Regions from separate parts of the Pseudoalteromonas sp. CNC9-20 genome, predicted to be linked through region 2. Evidence: predicted binding sites of a transcription regulator. Region 2 holds the regulator's gene; each other region holds the start of a gene.
What was found. Region 2 encodes sigma-54, which starts transcription at its own class of promoters, with help from an activator protein. Its sites were predicted from a motif close to GTTGGCACGNNNNTNGNNT; they were not measured.
Positions count from the first base shown of each region.

Region 1: the regulator sigma-54 is predicted to act here: its motif matches at 1,217-1,235, upstream of MHM89_RS02435 (PA2169 family four-helix-bundle protein).
Region 3: the regulator sigma-54 is predicted to act here: its motif matches at 1,064-1,082, upstream of MHM89_RS09385 (DUF3192 domain-containing protein).

Region 1 is NZ_JAKRFS010000001.1:535,427-537,700, forward strand. Features, by position in the region: gene MHM89_RS02430 (DNA topoisomerase IB) at 1-984, opposite strand, end outside; gene MHM89_RS02435 (PA2169 family four-helix-bundle protein) at 1,272-1,712, shown strand; gene MHM89_RS02440 (AMP-binding protein) at 1,899-2,274, shown strand, end outside.
Region 2 is NZ_JAKRFS010000004.1:117,548-119,821, forward strand. Features, by position in the region: gene ptsN (PTS IIA-like nitrogen regulatory protein PtsN) at 1-29, opposite strand, end outside; gene hpf (ribosome hibernation promoting factor) at 31-318, opposite strand; gene MHM89_RS10800 (RNA polymerase factor sigma-54) at 344-1,840, opposite strand; gene lptB (LPS export ABC transporter ATP-binding protein) at 1,865-2,274, opposite strand, start outside.
Region 3 is NZ_JAKRFS010000003.1:487,402-489,675, reverse strand. Features, by position in the region: gene MHM89_RS09390 (D-2-hydroxyacid dehydrogenase) at 40-984, shown strand; gene MHM89_RS09385 (DUF3192 domain-containing protein) at 1,124-1,501, shown strand; gene MHM89_RS09380 (diguanylate cyclase) at 1,532-2,274, opposite strand, start outside.

The DNA.
Region 1 (2,274 bases), on a different contig from region 2:
CATGTCTAACTCCCCGGTTAAAGAGCGCGGTGTCGCGTCAAAATGCGCAAACGGGTGTTCATTTTCATAGTGTTCGCTGAGGTGTTCTAACACCTTCGGGTGAATATAATACTGTTCGCAAATGTTCGCGGTATTGCCTAATTGCTTGGCGACGAGTTTAACCAGTTGAGACTTAAATTTGCGCCTCGGGTGCGCCTGTACTTGCTCTGCGGCTACGTGGGCAAAGCGTACCGCCATTCGCGTCCCCGCCCAAGTGCGATAATCCTTGGCGCTAAAGTGGCCGCCAAAAACACGGTGGATAAATTCGTTAATATCATCACTTTGCAGGTCATGCCATTGGCCTTGTTGATAATAACGTAGCAAGCTATACCCTTGTTGCTCTGCACTTGAAGCCACTAATTCAGCAAGCTCAGTATCGTCGATGCGCACCTCTCGATGTTTTGCGTGTTTACCTTTAAAGCTAAATTGTACATGGTCGTCTTTAATATCCACATGCTTGCGTCGGAGCGTGGTTAACCCGCAAGTTTCATTGGCTTTGTAATAATTATTATTGCCTACACGAATCGCGGTAAGGTCTAAGATTGCGCACCCAAGCGCGCACACTTTGTCTTTCGTCCAATCAGGTTCTGCCAATAAGGATAAGCATTGCCCTCGCGCATCTGGAAGCTGAGCAGCGAATTCACCTAACTTGGCAAATTTTTTTTGCTGTTGCGCCAATTGCCAATGGGCGTGGTAAATGTATTGTCGCTTTCCTTTGCCATCAACGCCAACGGCCTGCACCTTATTGTACTGGCAAGCGCTAATACGTACATCACGCCACATAGGAGGCACAGCCAACTCTCGCATTCGTTTTAAGTAAGCACGACTGGTTATCTTTTCCTTATCAAGATGGAAGTATTCAAATCCTTTTCCCCGTTTACGACGCGTTGTCGTAAGGGTATTACACTCGTGGTAGGTTGTGCTTGGGGCAACGTTACAATCCATTCTTCTTCCTTCTTTTTCCGATAATAGCTACTACGCAGCACATTTTCACTTGGCGCACTGTGAAAGGTAAAAAATAATACGCTTTGTTGGCTGTACGACTATGACGTTTTTACCGCCTGCAATTGAAAAGCTTTCACAGTTGCCCATGAAAAAGGTGTTGGTTTATACATTCCAAGCGTTCGAAGATAAAGATAAAACACTGTTTAATAATGGTTTTTATATATTTCCTCTATTTGGCACAAGCATTGCTCCTATTAAATCGAATTCAAAATTGAAGGAGCACAATTATGACAATGCAACGTTCAGAGAAAATCACAGACATTATCAAAGTACTAAAGGGTGGCATTGATTTTTACTCCGATGCCAAAGACAACATTGATAGTAATGATGTACGTACCGTGTTCCAAAACATGATCGATGAAAAGCACAAAGCGGTGACCGACTTGCAACCCTTTGCCATTGAAGAGCAAGGCGAAATTGAAACCGGCTCAGACACCCTGGTAGACGTACGTAAAACCTACACTAAGGTTATGAGCGCGATTAAGAGCAACGAAGAACATACGTACATCAAACACCTTGAAGAGGTTGAAGATAAAGTGCTTGAAGAGTTCGACGATGCACTAGAAGAGTCGCAGCCACCTCAGTGCGCACAAGTTCTTTCTCAGCTTCGTGAACGCATGCAAATTTGCCACGATAAAATGAAGGCACTGCAAGAAGCAACGAGCTAAATTATTTCTCTCCCCAAGACGATTTAGCGGGCCCATGGCCCGCTTTTTTATGTCGACAAAAACTAAACCTTTAGTCTAATTCCAACAGAAACCACCTCAAAATAATGGAAAGTGTCGACACTCTGTGCTTGATTAGGTGTTGAATAACCTAAAATGACAACATCTATCCGGGCAAGGAGGCAGTCAATGCCGCAACAACAAGACAATCACTCCCCTTCACTACCGTTAACGTTGAGCCAGTACCACGGCTCATTTTCAACGCCGCTTAGCGAGCGAACCATCGCCGAGCATCTTGATTATATTGTCGACAAACACCCAGACAATGAGGCGATTGTCGTTCGCCACCAAGGGATCCGTTGGACTTACCGCCAGTATTTACGGGAAATAGAGCGCCTCGCTGCGGGCTTACTCGCTCTAGGTGTGCAGCCAGGGGATCGGGTTGGCATTTGGTCACCCAACAATATTGAATGGTCCTTAGTGCAATTCGCAAGCGCCAAAATTGGCGCCATTATGGTGTGCATTAACCCCGCCTATCGCCCTCATGAGTTGGCCTTTGCCATTA
Region 2 (2,274 bases):
TCCTTGGTAAAGAGTGAATCTAGGTTCATGTTAGTGACGAGATAATTTCTCTTTATGTTTAATCACTTGACGGTCGAGCTTATCAATTAAGCCGTCGATCGCCGCATACATATCCTGGTGCTCTGCGGTTGCGAACAGTTCACCACCGTTAACGTGAAGAGTAGCTTCTGCTTTTTGTGTTAGTTTTTCAATATCAAGAATGACATGCACATTATTTATATGGTCAAAGTGACGCTCTAATTTTGCAAATTTGCTATTCACATAGTTGCGAAGAGAATCAGTGATTTCTACGTGACGACCGGTAAGATTTAATTGCATAAGCATTTTCCTTCTTGTCTAACGTCTATATCAAACTTTTACGCTGATTTGACGGTGGAATGGCTAGCGATTCACGATATTTAGCAATCGTGCGCCGAGCCACTTTAATTCCTTGCTCGGCTAGTACGTCGGCAATCTTGCTATCACTCAACGGTTTAGCAGGATTCTCCGCAGCTACTAGCTTTTTGATCAATGCTCGAATCGCTGTAGACGAGCATTCACCTCCGTTTTCGGTTGTAACATGGCTGGAGAAAAAGTACTTCAGCTCAAAAATACCCCGTGGTGTATGCATATACTTTTGGGTGGTCACACGGGAAATCGTTGACTCATGCATTTCCACCATTTCGGCAACGTCATTAAGCACCATTGGCTTCATTGCCTCTTCACCATGTTCAAAGAATGCCTGTTGTTGTTGAACAATGCAATTAGTTACTTTAAGTAGCGTATCATTGCGTTGTTCCAAGCTCTTTATAAACCATTTCGCTTCTTGTAAATGCGAGCGAATAAATTGACTATCACTTTGCGACTTACAGCTTCGCGACATTGATGCATAGTGATCGTTAACGCGGATCTTAGGCATACTATCTGGGTTTAATTCAACCACCCAGCGGCCTTTAACTTTCTTCACCGATACGTCTGGAATCACATACTCTGACTGCTCTCGCACAATCGTGGCTGCAGGAGTCGGATTTAAACTGTGTATCAGTGTCATCACCTCTTTTAACTGCGCTTCTTTAAGCTTAGTCTTTTTCATCAAGGTGCGATAGTCACGACTACCAAGCAAATCAATATAGTTACAAACTACCTCTTTGGTCTCTTCAAGCCAAGGGGTTTGTGGGTCAAATTGCTTGAGCTGGATCAACAAGCACTCTTGTAAAGAACGCGCACCAATTCCTACTGGATCAAAGAGTTGGATACGCTTAAGAACGGCTTCAATTTCATCGAGCTCGATACCATCGTCTTGTTCATCATGATTCAAGCTTTCCAGCAGATCTTCACAGCTGACCGTTAAAATGCCGTTGTCATTGATGGCTTCAATGATAGCTGTGGCGATGGCCTCGTCGGTGGCACTAAAAGGTGTTAATTGCAGCTGCCACATTAAATAATCATGTAACGACTCGGTGGTTTCGCCTTGGTAGATAGACTCATCTTCTGGCATAGGCCCAGAGGAGGCAACGGGAGCCGCACTAATATACTCATCCCAAGACACATCCATGGGCAAGTCTTCACTGATGGACTCGTTGTTCATGGCATCAGCACTTTCAACTTCATCCTTACTGGCGCTGGCCGTCTCGGCGGTATCGTTATTTTGGTTGTCGGACGTCGACTCTTTTTGCTCTTGGTTGTCGTTATTGTCGGCGTAATTGTCTTCTTCAACTTCAAGTAATGGGTTGGCGTCCAACGCCTCTTGAATTTCTTGTTGGAGATCCAAAGTACTGAGCTGCAACAGGCGAATCGCTTGCTGCAATTGTGGGGTCATTGTTAATTGCTGGCCTAGGCGCAGCTGTAATGATTGCCTCATGTATCTCTAACAATCCTTTAATCGTTATAATCTAAACTGCTCACCCAAATAGACGTCGCGAACCGTTTGATCGGCAAGAACTTGCTCTGGAGTGCCAGAAGCAATGAGCTCGCCATGGGAAACAATGTATGCGGTTTCACATACGTCTAGGGTCTCTCGCACATTGTGGTCGGTGATTAATACACCAATACCACGATTGCGCAGATGCTCTATGATTTTCTTTATATCTAACACTGAAATAGGGTCGACACCAGCAAAAGGTTCATCCAACAAGATAAACTTTGGGTTTGCCGCTAATGCTCGCGCTATTTCTACCCGGCGACGTTCGCCACCAGATAACGCCATTCCTTGTGAGTCTCGAATGTGCTGTATATTAAACTCATCAAGCAGGCCCTCAAGCTCGCTTTCACGCTCTGCTTTGCTTAAGCCCTTGC
Region 3 (2,274 bases), on a different contig from region 2:
GCCTACTTTGTCTAACTGGCCAAATGAGAGAAGAGAGTTATGAACATAGTACTACTTGATGCAAAAACTTTAGGTGACAATAGCTTAGCCCCACTGGAGCAACTCGGAGACTTCCACTCTTATGAGCTAACTGAGCCGCAGTCCGTTGTTACTCGTTGCCAAGATGCCGAGGTTATTATTAGCAATAAAGTAGTGATAAATGCTGAGCACATGCAATCGCTACCCAAGCTTAAATTGATTTGCGTTGCTGCCACCGGCACCAACAATATCGACTTACAAGCCGCTGCCGAGCAAGGCATCACAGTATGTAATGTTGCTGGCTACTCTACCGCCTCGGTGGTGCAGCACACCTTCGCCCTACTCAACGCCTTATTAGGTAACATTCATCGCTACATTAATGACTGCCATCACGGTGCGTGGCAACAAAGTGATATGTTTTGTCGCTTGGATTATGCCATTGAGGAGCTTGCCGATAAAACCCTTGCTATCATCGGCTATGGCGAGTTAGGTCAGGCGGTGGCGCGCGTTGCAGAAGCCTTCGCTATGAAGGTCATTGTTGCGGAGCGTAAAGGACAGCCAGTACGAGAAGGACGGGTTAGCTTTGAACAAGCACTGCAAAACGCTGATGTGGTCTCTATTCATAGCCCTTTAACGCCACAGACTCAGCAACTATTTAACGCCGACGCATTCGCTTTAATGAAACCAAGTGCAGTGCTCATCAATACAGCTCGTGGCCCTATTATTGATGAACAAGCGCTCGTTGCGGCCCTAGAGCAAGGTGATATAGCCGGTGCGGCGTTAGATGTGCTTACACGTGAACCTGCCACCGCAGATAATCCATTAATTGCCTATCAAGGCCATAACTTATTGTTAACGCCACACATTGCTTGGGCCTCTCGCCAAGCCCGCGACCGCCTCATTGAACAATTGGCGAAGAATATTATTGGGTTTGCCAATGGTGAAATCCGCAATCAGGTTAGTTAGATTCACTAAACTATGGGTTTCTAGGCCTAAGAGACACCTTGATAATTTAATAACCTAATGATAATAAAGACAAATAAATATTGGCATTAAATTTGTTATCTTACCTAGGTGTTAACAATACTTAATAACGGATATAACAATGAAAAAAACACTTATTGCCGCTTTAGTCGCCCTTCCTTTACTGGGAGGCTGTGTTGTCTCAGTGAATGATGGCGATGCTGATGCTCGCTGGGCTGGCAGTGATTGGCAGCAGCAACAAAAAGACAACCGCACATATATTGCTGACTTGCAGCTAGGTACGGGGTTTGCGCAAGTGAAAAATTCTTTGGGAACGCCAGATTTCAGTGAATCTTTCCGTCATCAACAAGACAACTACCAAGTGTTATTTTACGCCACGCAAAGTAAAAAGTCTGATGGCAAAATCTCAAAGGACGAATGCACTCCTTTGGTTTTTGCTGATGGCGCCTTAGTCAGTGTAGGTGACAGCGCCTACCAAGCGCTTATCAATAAGCTATAAACGTTCAGCCACCCACAGGGGTGGCTTTTCTTATGCGAAAAATACAATGGTGTTGCGCCCTTGTTGCTTCGCTTTATAAAGACCCTTGTCAGCGCGCTCAATAAGCTGTGATTCCGATTGCGCGTCACCAAAACCTGGATAGGTGGACACCCCTATACTGAGAGTGACATGGTCAGCAACAGGCGAGTCTATATGCGCCACGTTAAGCTCTTCTATAACGCGTTTTAGCTTTTGTGCCAACGCCATGGCCGTCCCCTCTTCACTCCCTGGCAGCACAGCAGCAAATTCTTCACCGCCATAGCGAGCGACGAAGTCACTACCACGTTGACAATTGGCCACCAAGGTTGAAGCCACTTTCTTCAAACACTCATCACCGCGTTGGTGGCCATAGTGATCGTTGTAGCGTTTAAAAAAGTCAATATCAATGAGCACCACAGACAACGGCAGCCCAGCACGGACACTACGCCGCCACTCCCGCGAGAGCTGTTCATCAAAATAACGGCGGTTGGGGATTTCGGTTAAGCCATCGATACTGGCCAGCATCTCTAATAGGTCGTTCTTTTGCTTGATAGTCAGCTGGTTTTTAACGCGCGCGCGCACTATGGCACTACCAAAGGGTTTGGTTATGTAGTCCATGGCTCCGAGCTCAAGGCCTTTGGCTTCATCAACGAGAGAATCATTGGCGGAAATGATAATGACAGGAATAGGCTGTGTGCGCTCATCATGCTTAAGCTTACGCAGCGCTTCGTAACCATCCATACCGGGCATGACGA